2 regions of the Streptomyces sp. NPDC055140 genome follow, and region 1 is predicted to be linked to the other one. Evidence: riboswitches for the same ligand, from Rfam matches in the RefSeq annotation. Region 1 holds a riboswitch; the other holds the start of a gene.
The links. A riboswitch is a leader RNA that binds a small molecule or an ion and turns the genes downstream of it on or off. The one in region 1 is predicted to bind thiamine pyrophosphate.
Positions count from the first base shown of each region.

Region 1 (10,559 bases):
CGACCAGCTGCGCGCCCGACTGGCTGCCGTCGCCAAGGGAGAGGCGTTCCTCCTCCAGGGCGGCGACTGCGCCGAGGCCTTCGACGCCGTGTCGGCCGACCACATCCGCAACAAGCTCAAGACGCTGCTCCAGATGGGCGCCGTCCTCACGTACGCGGCCTCCGTGCCCGTCGTGAAGGTGGGCCGTATCGCGGGGCAGTACTCCAAGCCGCGCTCCAAGGGCACCGAGACCCGCGACGGCGTGACCCTGCCGACGTACCGCGGCGACTCGGTCAACGGCTTCGCTTTCAACGAGAAGGCCCGCATCCCGGACCCCGAGCGCCTGAAGCGGATGTACAACGCGTCCGCCTCCACGCTCAACCTGGTGCGCGCCTTCACCACCGGCGGCTACGCCGACCTGCGCCAGGTGCACGCCTGGAACCAGGACTTCGTGAAGTCGTCCCCGTCCGGCCAGCGCTACGAGCAGCTCGCCCGCGAGATCGACAACGCGCTGAACTTCATGCGGGCCTGCGGCACCGACCCGGCCGAGTTCCAGACGGTCGAGTTCTACGCCTCCCACGAGGCGCTGCTCCTCGACTACGAGTCGGCGCTGACCCGCGTGGACTCGCGTACGGGCAAGCTGTACGACGTGTCGGGCCACATGGTGTGGATCGGTGAGCGCACCCGCCAGCTCGACGGCGCGCACATCGAGTTCGCCTCGAAGATCAGCAACCCGATCGGCATCAAGCTCGGCCCGACGACGACGGCCGAGGACGCGCTGCAGTACATCGAGCGCCTCGACCCGGACCGCGAGCCCGGCCGCCTGACCTTCATCGTCCGCATGGGCGCCGACAAGGTCCGCGACAAGCTCCCGGAGCTGGTCGAGAAGGTCACCGCCTCCGGCGCGACCGTCGCATGGATCACCGACCCGATGCACGGCAACACGTACGAGGCGGCCTCGGGCCACAAGACCCGCCGCTTCGACGACGTGCTCGACGAGGTCAAGGGCTTCTTCGAGGTCCACAAGGCGCTCGGCACCCACCCGGGCGGCATCCATGTCGAGCTCACCGGTGACGACGTCACCGAGTGCGTGGGCGGCGGCGACGAGATCTTCGTCGACGATCTGCACCAGCGCTACGAGACGGCCTGCGACCCGCGCCTGAACCGCAGCCAGTCCCTCGACCTGGCGTTCCTGGTGGCGGAGATGTACCGCGACCAGTGATCCCGCAGTAAATCGCCGTGGGGCGCGGATCACATCGATCCGCGCCCCACGGCACTTTTGTGCTCCGCACCCGGCGGGTAAGGTTAGGTTAGCCTCACCGTTCATTAGGGCGGGAGCAACGAACCGGTCCTGATCGCTGGGAGGTGAACCGCGTGTACGTCTGCAACTGCTTCGGTGTGACCGAGGACCAGGTCAAGAAGCACGCGGACGGCGGTGCGTGCACCCCCCGCCAGATAGCGTCGGCCTGCAAGGCCGGCACGGACTGCGGCTCGTGTGTACGCCGCATTCAGGCGCTGCTCGGCCGTGGGAGCTGCCCGCGCCGCGAGCTGGTCGAGCAGGGAAGGCCCGTCCTGACGGCCGACCCCAACGCCCTCGTGGACCTTCCGGACGCCGCCTGAGGCTCCGCCTGAGTATGTGCGGCCGCTAACTGTCCGGCTGCTCGATCTGCTGGGCCAGGTACAGCGCCTCACCGAGACTCTCGATCAGCTCCAGCTGGGTGTCCAGATAGTCGATGTGGTGCTCCTCGTCCTCCAGGATGTCCTCGAAGATCCGCGCCGACGTCACATCGCCCTTGGCCCGCATGACGTCGATGCCGCGCTTGAGGCGGTCGATCGCCTCGACCTCGACCTGGCGGTCGGCCTGGAACATCTCCGTGACGGTCTGCCCGACCCGTACGTGGAAGAGCCGCTGGTAGTTCGGCAGGGCGTCGAGGAAGAGAATCCGTTCCGTCAGCCGGTCCGCGTGCTTCATCTCGTCGATGGACTCTGCACGGGTGTACTTCGCGAGCTTGGTCCAACCGTTGTTGTCCTGGATCCGGTAGTGGAGCCAGTACTGGTTGATGGCCGTCAGCTCGCCCGTGAGCTGCTCGTTGAGGAATTCGATGACCTCGGGGTCGCCCTGCATCGCAGAGGCTCCTTCCACGTGGTGGACTGGGCAGATTTCGCGCATCCTCGCACCGGCACCGAAAACCGTCCAGTAAGTGCATGCTTAGTAGGAGTTGCCCTTTTCGGAGGTGGCCGGGCTCTCGCTGGTCACGGCCACTGCCCGGGGTCTGTCAGGATGGAGGCATGGGTCAGCCGGTGGGTCGCGAGTCTGGGGGAGCAGTGCAGTCGGAGCTTCCACCGGGACAGCGTCTCCAGCGGGGCTGGCCGGTCACCCACTACGGCCCGGTGCCCAAGTTCCGCCCCGAACGCTGGGAGTTCAGAGTCTTCGGCGCCACGGCCGACGGGGACAAGCGCTGCTGGACCCACGAGGAGTTCTCCGCCCTGCCCTACGGCACGGTCGTGGCAGATCTGCACTGCGTCACGAAGTTCAGCATGCTCGGCGCGGAGTGGGGCGGCGTGCACGCCGCGACGATTCTCGAGCTGGCGCCGCCCGCGCCCGCCGTCACCCATGTGATGGTCTGGGCCGAGTACGGGTTCAGCGCGAATCTCCGCCTCGAGGACTTCGCCGCCGACCGCACGATCTTCGCCACCCACAAGGACGGCGAACTCCTCACCGCGGAACACGGCTTCCCGCTCCGCCTCGTCGTGCCCCATCTGTACGCCTGGAAGGGCCCGAAGTGGGTCCGCGGCATCGAGTACATGACGGCCGACCGTCGCGGCTTCTGGGAGGAGCGCGGCTATCACAACGTCGGCGACCCCTGGCGGGAGCAGCGTTACTCGTACCAGGAAGGGCCCGGGGACGGCCCCGAGCTCTGAGTCCTGGCGCTTCCCTTGCGGTCTGTCAGTGGTCGTACGATCCGTCAGTGGTGGTACTGGTGCACCACCGCGTGGCCCTTGCCGCGGCCGATCATCCACTTGTTGACCGGCGTGGTCACGACGAAGGCGATGGCCAGTGAGGCCGCAAGCGCGCCCCAGAACAGGCCGTCCGACAGACGGGCGTCCATCGCGCTCGGCCACAGTGCGATCACGCCGTTGTCGATCAGCTCCATGACGGCGATGGACAGGGTGTCCGCGGCGAGCGCGACCCGGAACGCGGTCCTGAAGTCGACGCCGGCCTTCAGGACGCTGCGCAGCGTGAGCGAGTAGCCGAAGAAGAACGCGAGCACGATCGCCAGGATCATCGTCGGCATGTTGCCCCAGCCGAACGCCGTGCCGATCACCATGCCGAGGACCTCGCCGATGGCGCACCCCGTGAGGCAGTGGAGGGTCGCCTGCGCGGCCATGGACCAGCTGACCTTGCCGAGGCCGTGCCCGACGTGGGTGTGACCGGAGTGCTCGTGCTGCTCGTGGTGTGCGTGCCCGGCGTGCGTCTCGTGCTGCATGAGTTCCCCCAACGTCGGAGAGCGGTTCCTGTCGCCGACAAGAACCGTATACCCCCTGGGGGTATTCCTCAAGTGATCTTCTAGCCCTTCCGCAGCTCCTTCAGACGGGCCACGTCCGTCGCGTGGCCCACCTTGCCGCCGGGCGTCTCGATGATCAGCGGCACGTTCTCGGTCGCCGGGTGGGCCATCAGCGCGCGGAACGGCTCGGCGCCGATGTGGCCGGAGCCGATGTTCTCGTGGCGGTCCTTGTGTGCGCCGGCGACGTCCTTGGAGTCGTTGGCGTGGATCAGCTTGAGGCGGCCCTCGCCCACGGTGTCCACCAGCAGGTCCAGGGTCTGGTTCATGCCGGCGGGGCCCGTCAGGTCGTGGCCCGCCGCGAAGATGTGGCACGTGTCCAGGCAGACACCCAGTTTCGGATGCGCGTCCAGTGCGTCGAAGTACGGCCCGAAGTCCCAGGTCCGCGAGCACAGCGAAGAGCCCTGGCCCGCGGTCGACTCCAGGAGGAGGTACGGGTCGTCGTCATGGGTCAGCTCGTCGAGGAGCGGCAGCATCCGCTCCCGCACCTGCGCGAGCGCCACCTCACGCGCACGGCCGCCGGTCGCCGAACCCGTGTGCACGACGACGCCGAGCGCGCCTATCTCGCGGGCCCGGCGCAGCGAGTGCCGCAGCGACTCCACGGACTTCTCCACGGTCGCCTCGGTGTGCGAGCCGAAGTTGATCAGATAGGGCGCGTGGACGTACGCCGGGATGTCCTCGGCGGCGCAGGCCGCGCGGAACGCCTCGTCCTGTTTCGGATTGCCGGGCGGCGTCGCCCAGCCGCGCGGGTTGGCGACGAAGACCTGGACGGTCTCGGCGCCGAGCTCGCGCGCGTACGAAAGCCCTACGGAGGCCAGGCCGCCGGCGACGGGGACATGGCCGCCGACCGGGTTACGGGATGCGGTGTCGGTGCTGCTCACCCGTCAAGGGTGGCACGCGCGCGTGCCTGTCCCGTCAGCGGATCTGGATGGTGATCGTCGACCCCTTCGGGGCTTCGTCACCGCCCTTCACGGACTGCTTCTTCACGGTGTCGCCGAAAATACCGAGCAGGCCGCGGTCGTTCTCGACCTCGAAGCCGCGGGCCTCGAGCTTCTGGTGGGCGTCGTCGACGCTCATGCCCACGACGTCGGGGACCTCGACCATTTCCGGGCCCTTGGAGATCGTCAGGGTGACCGTGTCCCCCTCGCCGAGCCGCTTGCCCTCGACGGGGGACTGTCCGGCGACGCTGCCCCTGTCCTCGTCCGAGTACGCCCGCTGCGTGGCGATCTCGGCCTTCAGGCCCACGTCCTGCAGGTCGGCGATGGCGTCCTCCTCGGACTCGCCCGTCACGTCCGGGACGTCCACCGCGCTGCCCCTGCTGACCACGAGCGCGATGGCCGAGCCGGCCTTGCGCGTGGTGCCGGACTCCGGGTCCGTGGCGAGCACTGCCCCCTTGGGGACGTCCTCGTCGAAATCCTTGGTGACCATGCCGGGCTCCAGGCCCGCGTCCTTCAGCCGACGCTCCGCCTTGCCGAGGGGCGTGCCCTGGAGGTCGGGGACCTTCACGGTCTCCGGACCCAGGGACACTGTCAGATCCACCGCCCCGTTGTCCCGGATGCGGGCGCCCACCTCGGGGTCGCTGGCGATCACGGTGCCGCGCTGCACGGTGTCGCTGTACGCACGCTTGACGTGCCCGAGGTCGAGGCCGGCCTCGCCGAGCCGCTCCCTGGCCTGCGTCTGTGTCTTGGCGAGCAGCGGCGGGACCTTCGTGAACTGGCCCGAGTTGATGTACCAGACGCCCGCGCCGAGGCCGAGGGCGAGCAGCACGGCCGCGACGGCCGCGAGCACACCGCGTCGCGGACGTCGCCTCCGGGAAGGGGCGGGCGGCGGGGGCGGCGTCTCGAAGCGGCTCGTGCGGTTCAGCTCCGCCTGCGGGTCCTGGTCGTCGGCGGGCAGCGGGAGCTGTACGCCCCTGGTCCGCAGTGCCCGCGGGATCACGCTCGTACGGTCGTCGGAGATGTCACGGTCCCCGAGGTCCTCGGGGCGTGCGGCCGGCGGCACCGCGTCGAGCTGCGCGTCCGTGAGGGCGGCCCTGGCCGCCCTGACCTGGGCGAGCAGCGCCACCGCGTCGTACGGCCTGAGGTCGGGCGTGCGCGCGGTCGCGGACGCGACGAGCTCGTCCAGCTCCGCGGGCAGGCCGGGAACGGACGCGGACGGGGGCGGCACGTCCTCGTTCAGGTGCTGGTAGAGGACCTGGGCGGGGGAGTCGCCCGAGTGCGGCTTGGCGCCCGTGAGTATCTCGTAGAGCACCACCCCGCACGCGTACACGTCGACGCGGGGGTCCGCGGTGCCCGACTCGATCTGCTCGGGGGCGAGATAGGAGACGGTGCCGAGGACGGAGCCCGTCGTGTTGGTGATGGTGTCCACGGCCCGTACGAGGCCGAAGTCCGCCACCTTCACGCGGCCGTCGTCCCCTATGAGGACGTTCTCCGGCTTCATGTCGCGGTGCACGAATCCCGCGCGGTGCGCGGCGCCGAGCGCGGCGAGGACCGGCTCCAGGATGTCGAGTGCGGCGCGCGGCCGCAGTGCCCCGCGGTCCCTCAGGACGTCCCGCAGGGTGCAGCCCGCGACGTACTCCATCGCCAGATAGACGTACTGGCCGTCCGCGCCCTGGTCGAAGACCCCGACCACATTCGGGTGGGAGAGCCGGGCGACGGACTTGGCCTCGCGGATGAAGCGCTCGACGAACGAGACATCGGCGGCGAGGGCCGGGTGCATCACCTTGAGCGCGAGCACGCGGTCGAGGCGGGTGTCCACGGCCCTGTAGACCGTGGCCATCCCGCCGACCGCGATGCGTGCGTCGACGCGGTACCGGCCGTCGAGCACCTGCCCGACGAGAGGGTCCTGAAGGGTCGTGTCCACGCAGGTGAGTGTACGAGCCGCCGCCGACACCCGGCTCCGCAGTCGTCCGCAGACGGCCGTACTGCAGCAGAGCTGTGACCGTGCCGTACGGCCCTCAGAACGCGGGCCGCTCCGGGTCGAGCCTGGCCATCCCGGACACGGGCGACGAGGCCTCGGCGAAGTGCCTGCGGGGGATACGGCCTGCCCGGAACGCCAGCCGCCCCGCCTCGACCGCGTGCCGCATGCCCTCCGCCATCAGGGTCGGCTCCTGCGCGCGGGTGACCGCCGAGGCGAGCATCACACCGGCGCACCCCAGCTCCATCGCGAGCGCCGCGTCGGACGCCGTCCCGGCGCCCGCGTCCAGGATCACCGGCACGCGCGCGTGCTCGGTGATCAGCTGGAAGTTGTGCGGGTTGCGGATGCCGAGCCCGGAGCCGATGGGGGAACCGAGCGGCATGACCGCGGCACAGCCCACGTCCTCCAGCTTCCGCGCGAGCACCGGGTCGTCGTTCGTGTACGGCAGCACGGTGAAGCCGTCGTCGACGAGGATCTCCGCCGCGTCCAGGAGCTCGATCGGGTCGGGCAGCAGGGTGCGCTCGTCCGCGATGACCTCCAGCTTGACCAGGTCGGTGCCGAGCGCCTCGCGCGCGAGGCGGGCGGTCAGAACGGCCTCACCGGCGGTGAAACAGCCCGCCGTGTTCGGCAGCACCTGGATCCCCAGCTTCTCCAGGACGGAGAGCACGGAGCCCTGCACGCTCGCGTCCACGCGCCGCATCGCGACGGTCGTCAGCTCCGTGCCGGACGCGACGAGAGAGCGTTCCAGGACGTCGAGGCTGGGCGCCCCGCCCGTGCCCATGATCAGCCGGGACGAGAAGGACGTACCGCCGATGACCAAGGAGTCGTCAGCCATGGGATCAGCCTCCCTGGACCGCGGTGAGGACCTCGACGCGGTCCCCGTCCGTGAGTGCGGTGACGGCCCACTGGGTGCGCGGGACGACGGTTTCGTTGAGTGCGGCGGCGACACCGGACGGCGCGCTGGTCAGCGCGGAGACGAGGACGTCGAGCGTGGTGCCCGGGGCGACCTGGCGGCCCTCGCCGTTCACGGATACGTGGGTGACGGACACGGTCATACGGACTGCTCCACAGAGACGGGTGCGGGGACGGCGTCGAAGCGCCGAGGGGTGAAGGGGCGGGCCACTTCGGGGAGTGCGCCGGTGGCGAGCGCGTGGGCCATGGAGTCGCCGGTGACCGGCGTGAGCAGCACACCGTTGCGGTAGTGGCCGGTGGCGAGCAGCAGGCCCGGCAGTGCGGTCGGGCCGAGGATCGGGGCGTTGTCGGGGGAGCAGGGGCGCAGGCCCGCGCGGGTCTCCGTGAGCGGCAGTTCCGTGATGCCGGGCACCAGCTCGTGGGCGTCGCGCAGCAGCTCGTAGACGCCGCCCGCGGTGACCGTCGTGTCCCAGCCGAGCTCCTCGCTGGTGGCCCCGACGACGAGCTCGCCGTTGACCCGGGGCACCAGGTAGAGGTTGCCGCCGCGCACGACGGCGCGCACGGTGCGGCTCAGGAACGGCGCGTACACCTTCGGCACGGTCAGGCGCAGCACCTGCCCCTTCACCGGGCGCACCGGCGGCAGCACGTCGTCCGGGACCCCGGCGAGCCTGCCGCTGAGGCTGCCGCCGGCGAGGACGACCTGGTCGGCGTCGAGCCCGGTGCCGTCGGCGAGTACCACGCCGCGCGCGCCCTCGCGGACGACTGTCAGCCGCTCGGCCCACCGCCGGTGGAACCGCACCCCGGACAGCTCGCAGGCCGCGACAAGGGCTTTCGCGAGGCGTCTCGGGTCGATCTGGTGGTCACCGTCGACGCGCAGGCCGCCCCGCACGGACGGGGCCAGCATCGGCTCGAGGCGCCGGCACTCACGGCCCGACAGCCACTCCGAGTCCAGGCCCGACTTGCGCTGGAGGGCGTGCAGTTCCCGAAGGTGTGCGCGGTCGTCCGAGTCGAGCGCGACGGCGAGGGTGCCGCACGCGCGGTAGCCGAGGTCGAGCCCGGTGGCCTCGGAGAGCTCGGCCGCGAACGCCGGATAGCGGCGCGCGGACTCCACGTTGAGGCCGAGGAGGGTCTGTTCGGCCTCTCCGTAGTGCAGTTCGGTGACGGCGGCGAGCATCCCGGCCGCCACCTGAGCGGCCCCGCCGCCCGGTTCGGGGTCCACGACCGCGGTGCGCAGCCCGCGCTGCGCGGCCCGCCACGCGGTGACGAGACCGATGATCCCGCCGCCCACGATCAGGACGTCGGAGCCTTCTGAAGTACGCGACATGGGCGTCCAGCCCCTCCCTTCGCCGGCATGACCCGGATCAGGTTCGTACGGTCGGAGGCCGTCCCAGCCTCCCTCTCAGCCCGGTACGTCCGGGCTCCCGCGAGTGCTTTACGGTGGCCACCCTAACCCCCTGAACCACTGCCCCGACGCCCAGTAAGGGAGCCCGCCCGCATGGCCCGCTCGCTCGACGGACTCGTCCTCGCCCCGGTCGCCGACCAGGCTCCAGGTCAGGTGGGTACGCGGACGCGGTTCACGTACCACGAGGAGGACGGCCGGATCTGGGCCGAGTACGCGGGCGGGGACGTGGTGCGCGGCCACCTCGTGGGCACCCGTGAGGGCGACCGGATCGACTTCAGGTACGTGCAGCTGAAGACGGACGCGACGACCTCCTCCGGGCACTGTGTCTCGCTCGTCGTGGACCTTCCCGACGGGCGGGTGCGGCTGGACGAGACGTGGGAGTGGGAGTCGCAGGCGGGCAGCGGGACGAGCGTCGTCGAAGAGGTCCACGGCGCCTGACCGCGGGAGCGCGGGCGGCCGGAGCGGTCAAACCGGCGGCCGGTGTGGAAGACGTCACGGGACCGGTGTGACGCGGCCCGCTGACTGACTGAACGTCAGGTGCATATGGTGATCCGGTGAGCGAGCAGACCCAGAACCAGGCACCGGCGCCCCAGGCAGGGCGGCACGTCGTCATCGTCGGCGCCGGGATGGCGGGGGTCCAGACCGCCGTGGCCCTGCGCGAACAGGGCTTCACCGGCGCCGTCACGCTGATCGGCGCCGAACCCCACCAGCCGTACGACCGGCCCCCGCTGTCCAAGGCCGTCCTGCTCGGCAAGGCCGAGGGGTCCGCCTTCGACGTCGACTTCGAAGCACTCGACATCACGCTCGAACTGGGCCGCGAGGTCACCGGCGTACGCCCCGCCGAGCACACCCTCGACACCGCCACCGGACCCGCCCCCTACGACGTCCTCGTCCTCGCGACCGGCGCCGAACCCATCAGGCTGCCCGGCACGGAGGACATCCCGGGCGTCCATCTGCTGCGCACGCTCGACGACGCCGAACGTCTGCGCCCCGTCCTCGCCGCGCAGCGCGACATCGTCGTCGTGGGCGCGGGCTGGATCGGCGCCGAGTTCGCCACCGCGGCCCGCGAGGCCGGATGCGCGGTCACCGTCGTCGAGGCGGCCGAGCGGCCGCTTGCCGGGGCGCTGCCCGAGGAGGTCGCCGCTCCCATGGCCGCCTGGTACGCGGACGCCGGGGCGGAACTGCGCACCCACGCGCGTGTGGAGCACGTCGAACCCGGTGCCGTCCTCCTCGACGACGGCACCCGGGTGCCCGCCGGAGCCGTAGTCGTCGGCATCGGGGCCCGCCCCGCCACCGGCTGGCTCACCGGCTCCGGCATCACGCTCGGCGCCCACCGCGAGGTCGTGGCGGACGACCGCCTGCGCACCTCCGAGCCCGATGTGTACGCGGTCGGTGACTGCTCGTCCTTCCCTTCGGGCCGGTACGGCGAGCGCCTGATGGTCCACCACTGGGACAACGCGCTCCAGGGCCCCCGCACGGTCGCCGCCAACATCATCGGCGAGACCCCGGCGACGTACGACCCGGTGCCGTACTTCTGGTCGGAGCAGTTCGGCCGCTTCGTGCAGTACGCCGGGCATCACGCGGCCGCCGACACCACCGTGTGGCGCGGCGACCCGCAGGGCGCGTCCTGGAGCGTGTGCTGGCTGCGCGAGAGCCGTCTCGTCGGCGTCCTCGCCGTGGGCCGCCCGCGCGACCTGGCGCAAGGGCGCAAGCTCATCGAGTCGGGCGCCCTGCTGGACCCGCAGGTCATCAGCGACCCGGCCCGTCCCCTGAAGGCCGCCGTCGTG
Region 1 is NZ_JBSGTG010000001.1:392,383-402,941, reverse strand. Features, by position in the region: gene ACWFR4_RS01905 (class II 3-deoxy-7-phosphoheptulonate synthase) at 1-1,201, shown strand, start outside; gene ACWFR4_RS01900 ((2Fe-2S)-binding protein) at 1,345-1,599, shown strand; gene bfr (bacterioferritin) at 1,625-2,104, opposite strand; gene ACWFR4_RS01890 (sulfite oxidase-like oxidoreductase) at 2,269-2,901, shown strand; gene ACWFR4_RS01885 (DUF4396 domain-containing protein) at 2,946-3,467, opposite strand; gene ACWFR4_RS01880 (deoxyribonuclease IV) at 3,548-4,423, opposite strand; gene pknB (Stk1 family PASTA domain-containing Ser/Thr kinase) at 4,458-6,404, opposite strand; gene ACWFR4_RS01870 (thiazole synthase) at 6,499-7,293, opposite strand; gene thiS (sulfur carrier protein ThiS) at 7,298-7,513, opposite strand; gene thiO (glycine oxidase ThiO) at 7,510-8,694, opposite strand; TPP riboswitch at 8,692-8,805, opposite strand; gene ACWFR4_RS01855 (hypothetical protein) at 8,866-9,210, shown strand; gene ACWFR4_RS01850 (NAD(P)/FAD-dependent oxidoreductase) at 9,327-10,559, shown strand, end outside.

Region 2 (10,559 bases), on a different contig from region 1:
TTCGTCAACGGACGACGCCACCACGGGGCGTACGACATCGAAGGGCTGTCGGCGTCGGTGCGGGCGGCCAAGGAGCGGGCAGTGCTGGCCGGCAGGCGCGGGCCCCGGCGTCAGTAGTTCCAGGGACGCTTCTCGCCGGGCCGGATCTCGGCCGCGATGTCGTCGCCGAGCCGGGCGACGGCGGTGCGTCCCTCGATCTCCGTCAGCCACTGGTGCGGGAGGTGTACGTCGCCATGCAGCGCGCCGAGGATGTTGCCGCACACGGAGCCCGTGGAGTCGCTGTCGCCCGAATGGTTGACCGAGAGCAGGAACGCGGCCTCGATCGGTGTGCGCGGGGGCTTCGGGTCGCACACCGTGCCCTGCTGACCGACGTAGAAGGTCTGTGGCCGGGTGCGGGCGAGCGCCGCGTACACGCCGATGGCGAGGGCCTCCTCCGCGACCCAGCCGGCGCCGAGCGTCTCCACCTTCTCGGGGGTGGCCTCGCCCTCCTCCTCGGCGAGCGCGACGGCCCGGCTCAGCGCGGCCGTGGTCTCCTCGTGGCCCCGATAGCCGGCGAGCAGCCGCAGGGTGCGCAGCAGCGCGCCCTCCAGGGACTCGCCGTCGACGAGGTGGCTGATGAGGGCGGCGAACGCACCGGAGGCGAGGTAGCCGGTGGGGTGTCCGTGCGTGATCTGGGCGCACTGCGCGGCGAGTTCGAACGACCGGCGGGCGCCCAGGTCCGTCAGGCCGAAGGGCGCGGAGCGCATCACGGCGCCGCAGCCCTTGGAGTTCGGGTTCACCGGCCCCGGCTCACCGGTGGGCTTCCCGTACGGGTCGGGGGTGAACCCCGCTTCGACGCCGCTCAGGCAGGCGTTGCCGGGCGCGCGGCGCGCGTACAGCCAGTTCTCGTGCCGCAGCCACCCGATGCGGTGGCGCAGGTCCTCCTCGGGCAGCGGCCCGGGGTGGTTCTGCGTCTCCAGCCACCGCAGATACGCGTCGTGCACGATGGCCGCCTCGGCGCCGCCGATGCCCCGGTCCCGGGTGCGGCAGTACCCCCGCAGATGCCCCTCGGCGGTGAACAGGGTCATCTGGGTGTCGTCGCTGACCCGGCCCGTCACACCGTCCGCGTCGGCCACCAGGCCGGTGACCCCGGCCGCGCCGTGCGTGGCGCGGATGGCGTCGAGGGAGAGGAACTCGACGGGGTACCCGAGCGCGTCACCGATCGCGCCGCCGAGGAGACAACCGCGTACGCGGCTGCGGTGGACGGCGAGATCGGCCCAGGAACGGGTGTGCACGGTGAGCTCCATGATGGTCGGTCGAAGGCGTCGCACCCATCATCGCGGCAGCGTGTTCCGCCGAGACGGGCGCCCCGTCAGTGCGCGGTCGCGGAGGGCGACGGGGCGCCCGTCGGTGCGGTCGCGGCACTGTCGTCGGGGGCGAACCATGCCATGCCGATCAGGAGGGACGCGACGAACAGAGCGGCCGCGGCGACGGCCCCGATGATTCTCGGTCTGCGTCTCGCCGCCTCCAGGACGCCGCCGCGCCGTGCCGCCCCGCGGCGAGCCGCCCGGCCGGACGACGGCAGCTGGTAGGTCGTGGACGTGGTCCGGATCTCCGGGGAGGTCTGAAATTGGGGAGCGGGTGCCGGCGCAGGGGCCACCGGCACAGGCTCCGGGAGGGGTTCGGGGCGGCCCTGCCAGGAACCCGTACGGAACCAGTCCGTGACCTCCTGGGCCGTCGGCCGGTCCTCCGGCTGCTTGGCCAGCAGTCCGAGCAGATAGTTCTCGAACGACGGAGGCAGCTGGACGCCGAGCCGGCCCGGGGCCACGGGCGCGGCGTCCACGTGCTGGTAGAGCAGGCCGGTCGCGGTGTCGGCCCGGAACGGCGGATTTCCGGTGAGGAGTTGATACAGCACGCAGCCCAGCGAGTACACGTCGGACGCCGGGCCCGCGTTCTTGCCGAGAGCGCGCTCGGGCGCGAGGTACAGGCCGGTGCCCACGATCTGCCCCGTGGTGGTGAGCCCGGCGGCGGGATCGTCGAGGAAGCGGGCGATGCCGAAGTCGCCCAGCTTGACCGTGCCGTCGGGGGTGAGCAGCAGATTGCCCGGCTTGATGTCCCGGTGCACCACGCCCTGGCGGTGGGCGGCAGCGAGCCCGGCGGCCGCACCGGCCGCGATGTCCGCCACCCGCTCCGGCATCAGCCGCGCGCCGCCCGCGGTCTCGTGGGCCAGACTGCCGCCCTCGACGAGTTCCATGACGAGGTAGAAACGGTGCTCCCAGGAGCCGAAGTCGTAGACACCCACCACGTGCGGATGGCTGAGCGACGCCGAAGTCTGCGCCTCCATACGGAACCTGGCCGCCGCCGAAGGATCCGCGTCCTGGGCGATGAGCAGCTTCACGGCCACGGGCCGGCCGAGCATCTCGTCGGTCGCCTGCCACACCTCACCCATACCGCCGCGGCCTATGGCCTTGTGCAACCGGTACCGATCCGCCAGCAACAACCTGCGCACCACCCTTGAAAGACAGCCCCGTCAAATTGGTTGCCACGGAACGTAGTTCGCCCCGCGCGAGCGCGAGGACGAGCGGGAGGGGTGTGGCAGGGTCAAGGATAAGGCGCGCGGAGAGCCGATGATCACACTTGGCCGGGTGGCTCGTACGGAAGGCGAGACGCGGTGATCACACCGCTCACGGTGCCACCTGGGAGTCGCCGGCGCGGGTACGGGCCAGGGGGCCGTGCCGCAGGAGTTCCGCCAGGCCCTGGCGCGTGGCGGCCAGCACCACGCGGTCCTCCGGACGCAGCACGTACCCGGGGTGAAGGTCCCACACGAGACCGGTCGGGCGGTCGGGGTCGTCGTCGGCAGGGGACGCGGCCAGGTCGGGGCGGCGCTCGCTCGGCGCCGTGGCGTCGAGCGCGATCACCCGCCAGGAACCGGCCCGGAACGAGTCGGCGACGGTCCGGCCGTCGAGCAGCGGATGTCCCGCCACGTCGAGGGCGGCGAAGAGCAGGACGCTGCGCTCGACGGGGATGGCACCGAGGATCTGGCGGCCCATCATGGCGCCGGCGAACGCGGGCGCGGCGAGGGTGGAGACACTCCGGCTGCGGGTCAGGGCGCGGGGATGCGCGGAGCGGAGCGTGCGGTAGACGGCGGTCGCGAAACCGTCGTCGAACAGGCGCAGCGCCACCCGCAGGTCGGGCTTGACCGACCGCGCGTGCAGCGCCGCCTCGAGGTTGGTGATGTCGCTGCTGGTGAGGGCGAGCAGGGCGTGGGCACGGTGCACCTTGGCCGCTTCCAGGACGCCTTCCTGCGTGACATCACCGATGACGGTCGGTACGCGCAGACGGCGGGCGAGGGCGACGCCGCGCGCCTCGGGGTCCTCCTCCACGCACACGACGGGGATGCCGAGTTCACGCAGGCGGGCCAGGACGCGGGTACCGATCTTGCCGAGGCCGAGCAGCACGACGTGGCCGGACAGGCCGCGCGGCGGGCGGCGCAGGGCCGACGCCGTCCGGAAGGTGCCGAGGGCTTCGAGCACGGCCGCGAGAAGCACGGGCAGGAGGAGCAGTCCGGCGAGCCCCGTGAGGAGTTGGAGGAGCTGGCGGGCGAGCGGCTTCCCGATCGCCGGGTCGTCGATGGCGAACAGGTCGAGGAGCGTGAGGTATCCGGCGTGCAGCGGGTGGTCGCCGGTGGTGGCCCAGGACGCCACGGCCAGGCCGAGGACGCTCGTGACGAGTCCGGCGAGAGACCAGCGCAGCCGGCGCGAGAACAGCGAGCTGAGGGGCATACGGCGGCTGGTCGTGCGGCCGTTGGGTGCGGCGACCGTGGGGGAGACGGCTTCCAGGACCACCGTGCCGCGCCCGGTGGCCGCGGCGACCGTGCGTTCGTCGGGCAGCAGCAGTGGGCCCTCCGCGCCGCCGACGTCCGAACCCTCGGCGCCCGCCGGGTCGTTGGCGGTCGCGGACAGCAGGGCGAGGGTGCACAGGCCGGGGTCGGCGACCTCGCCCCGGCCCGGCGGGGTGCGCTCCACGGCGCGCAGCAGGAGCCCATCGGCCTGGACGACCTTGCTGGTACCGGCGACGGCGGTGGCCGCGAGCGCCGGTGCTGCGGTGTCGGCGTCGGACAGGACGGTCGTCGTGGTGTCCAGTGCCTCGGGGTCGACGCCGGGGGCGGAGAGCGCGGCTGCCTGATCGAGGAGGTGTTCCAGGTGCTGGCCGAGCTTGCGGTTGTAGAGCCGGATGACCAGGCGCAGCTGGGGGTTGAGGCGGCGGGCGGCCAGGGCGGCCCGGATGTTGGTCTCGTCGTCGCCGTGGACGAGGGCCAGCGCGGCGGCGTCGGCCACGCCCGCCTCGGCCAGCGCCTCCTCGTCGAGTTCCGGTGCCTCCATGACGCGTGGCGGCGGAACGCTGTCGTCGGCCGCGGCGGACACCGTACGGTTCACGACCGCCTGCATCCGCGAGAGCAGGGTGGCCGCCCGCGTCCTTCCGGCGGGACCGGCACCCTGTCTGGTGACGCGGACGGCGGGCACGACGACCGTGACCCGCTCGCCGTACACGGCGCGCAGTTCGGCGGCGAGCCGCTCGGCGAGCGCGTCACCACCGCACACGATCATGTGGCCGGTCGGCGGGGCCTGTTGAGGCTGGCGGGGCAGGGTGGTCATGGGAACAGTCAAGTGGACGGGAGCGCCGGAACGCACACCGGGCCCTGATTGTGTGCAGGTGGGCGTGTTGCGCGTGCGTCAGGTGGCCCCGGCGGCTCTCAGTCCGTGCGTCCCGCAGCCTTGGACCGGTCGCCCGGCAGGCGCCACCCGTGGTCGACCGGGCCGATGCCCGATCCCAGCGCGAACCCGGCGGCGATCGCCCCCGTGACGTACTCCTTCGCCAGACGGACGGACTCCGGCACGGGCAGGCCGTGGGCGAGACCCACGGCGATGGCCGACGCCAGGGTGCATCCGGTGCCGTGCGTATGCCGGTTGTCGTGGCGGGGAGCGCGCAGCCAGTGCTCCTCCGTGCCGTCGGTGAGCAGGTCCACGGCCGCCCCGGGCAGATGGCCGCCCTTGACGACCACCCAGCGCGGGCCGAACGACAGGAGCCGTGCCGCGGCCCGGCGCATGCCCGCGTCGTCCGTGACGGCGAGGCCGGTCAGTTGTGCCACCTCGTCCAGGTTCGGCGTGGCCACCGTCGCGACCGGCAGCAGCTTGGTGCGCACCGCGTCCAGCGCGTCCTCGGCGAGCAGCGGATCGCCGTGCTTGGAGACGCTCACCGGGTCCACGACCACGGGGGCGTCCGTACCGGCGAGCAGTTCGGCCACCGCCTCGACGAGCACCGGCGACGAGAGCATTCCGGTCTTGACCGCCTGGACGCCGATGTCGTCCACGACGCTGCGGTACTGCGTGCGCACCGCGTCGACGGGGAGTTCCCACGCTCCCTGGACACCCAGGGAGTTCTGCGCGGTGACGGCAGTCAGGACGCTCATGCCGTGGGCGCCGAGCGCCAGCATCGTCTTGAGGTCGGCCTGGATCCCGGCGCCACCGCCCGAGTCCGAACCGGCGACGGTCAGGACGCGGGGCGGCGCGACGCGTCCGGTGCTCGCGGGCACGGTCATGTGCGGGCCCCCTCGTGCGGTGCGGTCTGGGCGTCAGCGGTCGGGCGGCGCAGCCTGAGGGGCGCGTACACGACGAGTGCGGCGACGAAGGCCACGTAGTACGCGAGGTCGGCGCCGTGCAGGGCCTTTGCGACCGGGCCCACGTACAGGCCGCTGTCCATGAACGGGACCGCGGCGGCGAAGGCGGCGACGAAGGCGAGGAGCCCGGGCCACCAGGGCTGCGGCCGGGCGCTCTCGGCGGCCAGGTCGACCGGCGCGCCGCCCCGGGCCCTGGCGCGCGCGAACCAGTCGACGGCCACGACCGCGACGAAGCCGGGGATCCAGTAGCCGACGAACAGCAGCACGTTCTGGAAGCGGGCCGCGGTGTCGGCGGCGTGCATCCACAGCACCAGCGGGAAGCCGAGCACTGCGGCGAGCGCCGCCGCGAGCGGCCGCGGGACCCGGACGCCGATCGTCTGCAGGGCCAGCGAGCCGCTGTAGTCGTTCATGGCGTTGCTGCACAGGGCCGCGAGCGCCACGGCGAGCAGCCCGAAGGAGCCGAGAACGCCGCCGCCGAGCAGCTCGTCGACCCCGCGCGCGGTCTGGTCGGTGAACACGGAGGCGCCCCACAGGCCGAGCGCCTGGACGACGACGAAGGAGACGGTGACGCCGAGGAGCGTGAACCAGAACATGCGCTTACGGGATGTGGCGGCCGGAAGGTAGCGGCTGAAGTCGCTGGCGTAGGGGGCCCAGGACAGGGACAGACTGAGCGCGATCGTGCTGGTGAGGATGAACGCGCCGGCCCGGTCGGCACCGTGCGCGGCCCCGGTGGTGACCGGATGGACACCGTCGAGGAGCTTGACGGCCAGGACCACGAACGCGGCGGCCAGTACGAAGGTCATCAGCTTCTGGAGGCGGTGGACGGCCTCGTAGCCGAGCACGCCGAGGGCGCCCTGCGCCAGCATCATCACGAGCACGCCGACCCAGAACGGCCAGCCGCACAGCCGGGCGAGCGCGTCACCGCCGAACAGGCCGATCAGGGCGTCCCAGGCGACCGACGACAGCCACTGCAGGGCGCCGGGCACCGCGACGGCCCGGCCGAACGCGAGCCGCGCCAGCGGAAGCTGGCCGGCGCCGGTCGCGCTGCCCCACGTACCGAGGTACGCGGTGGGCACGGCGCCGACGAGGGTGCCGATGACGACGGCGGCCAGCGCGGTGGCGAAGTCCAGGCCGAGTGCGATGCCGACGGTGCCGGTGAAGACGCCGGTCATGGTCAGGTTCGGGGCGAACCACACAGTGAACAGGCGCCCGGCGCCGCCGTAGCGGTGGCTCTCGGGGACCGGCGCGATACCGCGCGCCTCGACCCGCAGGTCACCGGGCGCGGCGGGCATCCGCCCGTCGAAGACTGAGCGCGGTCCGGTGGTCCCGGTGCTGCTCGGGGCATGGGGCAACGACATTGGCTGACATCCCTCCGCCAGTGCTAACTGGTTCAGGTTCGACGGGTGTGATCTCAGCCCTCGTGCGGGGCACCCCGTGTCCGGTACGTCGGCAAGGGTAGCTTCCCTGTCCGAGGAGGCAACCCCGGGGGAGGGGCGGCGTCCGCTGCGTGGACGGCGCACACCCCGCCGCGCGTAATTCGTTCGAGGTGTGCGGCGCACCCCCGTACCGTGATCGATTCGAAGATCGCGGACGGTACGGGCACATGTAACCGGCGGCTCCGCGACCCCAGGGACACGCGGAGGACGGACACGATGGAGCAGTGCCACGGTGGGGCCGACGAACGGTTCGGGGTCGTAGCCGACGTGTTCGCGCGGAACTTCACGGAGTTCCCCGAACTCGGCGCCGCCGTCACGGTGTTCGCCGAGGGACGCAAGGTCGTCGACCTGTGGGGCGGCGTCGCGGACGAGCGGACCGGGCGTGCCTGGGAACAGGACACCGCCGTCCCCGTCTTCTCCGTGGCCAAGGGCCTGGTGAGCGTCAGCGCGCATCTCCTCGCTCAGGAGGGGCGGCTCGACCTCGACGCCCCGGTCGGCCGGTACTGGCCCGAGTTCGCACAGCACGGCAAGGAGACCGTCACTACGCGCATGGTGCTCGGGCACCGGGCGGGGGTTCCCGCCCTCGACGCGGTGCTGTCCTTCGAGGAGATCGCCGGGTGGACGCCGGTGATCCGCGCGATCGAGGAGCAAAAGCCGCTGTGGGAGCCCGGCACAGCGTACGAGTACCACGGCCATGTCCTCGGCTTCCTCGTCGGCGAGGTGATCCGGCGCATCACCGGCCTCACCCCGGGCGCGTACTTCCGCCGTGCGGTCGGTGACCCGCTCGGGCTGCGGGCCTGGATCGGCCTGCCCGCCGACGAGTCGGAACGCGTGGCCCGGCTCGCCGAGGCCGAGGGGCGCCCCGGTATGCCCGGGCCCGAGCATCTGCTCACGCGCATCGTGACGATGAACGGCGCGCTGGCCTTCCCGGGCCTCGACGAGTCACACGGCTGGAACGACCCCGAGCTGCACGCCATGGAACTCCCCGGGGCCGGCGCCGTCGCCTCCGCGAGCGGCCTCGCCGGGCTCTACGCGGCGGCCGTCACCGGGATCGGGGGCCGCGAACGGCTGCTGACGGCGGACACCGTGACCGACGCCCTGCGTGAGCTGTCCGCCGGCGAGGGGTGGCTCGGCTTCGACGCCGGTGCGCGCTGGGGGTCCGGCTTCCTGCTCGACTCACCGTCGTTCCGCCCGATGCTCGGCGCCCGCAGCTTCGGGAACGACGGCGCCGGAGGCCAATTCGCCTTCGGCGACGACGAGTTCGGGGTCGGCTTCGCCTACGTGGCCAACCGCATGATCGGCCACGGCGACGCCCGCGCCAACCGCCTGATCGCGGCTGTACGCGAGTGCCTCGGCGCGTGATGCCGTAGTGGTGGGGGCGTCCTGTCGTCCCCACCGCGTCCCGTCGCCCGCACCGCGTTCAGACCTTCGTACGCCCCTGGGGCGTGGCCGACGTGTCGGGCGCGTGGGCGACCACGGGCCCGCCCTCGACGAGCCGCCGGATCCCCGGCGTGGCGACGGCCGCGATGACCATGGCGGCGACCAGGAACCACAGGCCGCCCACGGCCGACCCCGTGCGGTCGACGACCACGCCGATCCCCATCGGCCCGAAGCCGCCGCCCAGATTGCCCACGGCGTTGATCACCGCGATGCCGGAGGCCGCCTGAATTCCCGTCAGGAACCGTGAGGGGAGCGACCACAGCACCGGCTGTCCCGCGAAGATGCACATCGCCGCCACGCTGATGAAGGCCATCTGCAGCACATGGTTGCCGGTCAGGGCGCTGGCCGCGAGGCCGAGGGCGCCGAGGGCGGCGGTGCCCGCGATCCACGGGTAGCGGGTGCCGCTGCGATCGGCGAGTTTCGGCACGACGTACAGGCCGATGGCGACGAAGACGTACGGGACGGCGGTGATGAAGCCGGTTGCCGTCGTGGAGAGGCCGCCGAAACCGTCGACGATCGTCGGCAGCCAGAAGCTCAGCCCATAGGCGCCCAGTGGGAAGCACAGGTAGAAGAGCGACAGCAGGACCACGCGCTTGTCGCGCAGGGCGCGCAGCGGACTGCCGTGTCCGCGCTCGCCCAACGCATCGGCCTCGGCCGCGAGTTCACCGGCGATCCAGGCCCGCTCCTCGGCCGCGAGCCAGCGCACACCTTCGGGACCGTCGGGCAGGAGCCGCAGGGTGACGAAGCCGAGCACGATCGCCGGCACGCCCGTCGCGATGAAGATCCACTGCCAGCCTTCGAGCCCGAACGTGCCGTCGAGGTCGTCGAGCGCGCCCATCACGGGGTTGCCGATGATGAAGGCGAGCGGCGCGGACATCATGAACCAGCCGGTCATGCGCGCCCGGTAGCGGTACGGGTACCACTTGGTGAGGTAGTAGAGGACTCCCGGGTAGAAGCCGGCCTCGGCGACGCCGAGCAGGAAGCGCGCGGTGTAGAACTGCCAGTCGTTGCCGACCAGCGCCGTCAGTACGGTCACCACGCCCCAGCTGAGCATGATGCGGGTGAACCAGCGGCGCGCGCCGAAGCGGTCGAGGAAGACGTTGCTGGGCACCTCGAAGATCGCGTACGCGATGAAGAACGCGACCTGGCCGAAGGTGAACGCGGCGTTCGACAGGCTGAGTTGGTCCTGGAGCGTCAGCTTGGCGAAGCCGACGTTCGACCGGTCTATGTACGCCACCAGATACAGCAGGACCAGGAACGGCATCAGCCGCCAGGTCACCGCTTTCATGACTGTCGATTCCACGGCTCTCCCACGTCGTTCGTGCCGGATCCGCGTCGATCCTCTGGACACGCCGGGACCGTATCGTGATTTGATAGCACCATTGAAGGGGTGCGTCGGACACGGCTTGATCACGGCCGCGGTCACGGCCCCGGCATCGCACCGGAAGGACCACACATGGCCGCGCTCGAACCCACGCCCGCCGACAGCGAGGCGCCGCTGCGCTCCCGCGCCTGGTTCGGCGACGGCGGCAAGAACGGCTTCATCTCCCGCCACCATCTGCGCGCGATGGGCCGCGGCGGTCACAACTTCGACGGCCGCCCGGTCATCGGCATCTGCAACACCTTCTCCGAACTGACGCCCTGCAACGGCCACCTCCAGCTCATCGCGGACGCCGTCAAGCGAGGCGTCCTCCAGGCCGGCGGCTTCCCCCTCGAATTCCCCGCCATGTCCCTCGGCGAGCCGTTCCTGCGCCCCACCTCGATGCTCTACCGCAACCTCGCCGCGATGGAGATCGAGGAACAGATACGGGCCAACCCCCTGGACGCCGTCGTCCTGCTCACCGGCTGCGACAAGACCACCCCCGCCGCCCTCATGGGTGCCGCGAGCGCGGGCGTCCCCGCGATCGTCTTCACCGGCGGCCCGATGCTCAACGGGCGCTTCCAGGGCCGCAACGTCGGCTCCGGCACGGACATCTGGCGCATGACCGAGGAACTGCGGGCCGGGACCATCACCCAGGAGGAGTTCA
Region 2 is NZ_JBSGTG010000010.1:280,692-291,250, forward strand. Features, by position in the region: gene nhaA (Na+/H+ antiporter NhaA) at 1-117, shown strand, start outside; gene ACWFR4_RS21535 (ADP-ribosylglycohydrolase family protein) at 111-1,274, opposite strand; gene ACWFR4_RS21540 (serine/threonine-protein kinase) at 1,352-2,428, opposite strand; gene ACWFR4_RS21545 (potassium channel family protein) at 2,664-4,634, opposite strand; gene thiD (bifunctional hydroxymethylpyrimidine kinase/phosphomethylpyrimidine kinase) at 4,733-5,578, opposite strand; gene ACWFR4_RS21555 (purine-cytosine permease family protein) at 5,575-7,014, opposite strand; TPP riboswitch at 7,007-7,101, opposite strand; gene ACWFR4_RS21560 (serine hydrolase domain-containing protein) at 7,309-8,454, shown strand; gene ACWFR4_RS21565 (MFS transporter) at 8,513-9,820, opposite strand; gene ACWFR4_RS21570 (IlvD/Edd family dehydratase) at 9,989-10,559, shown strand, end outside.
Region 2: linked by a shared signal. The riboswitch ahead of ACWFR4_RS21555 (purine-cytosine permease family protein) and the one ahead of thiO (glycine oxidase ThiO) in region 1 are both predicted to bind thiamine pyrophosphate.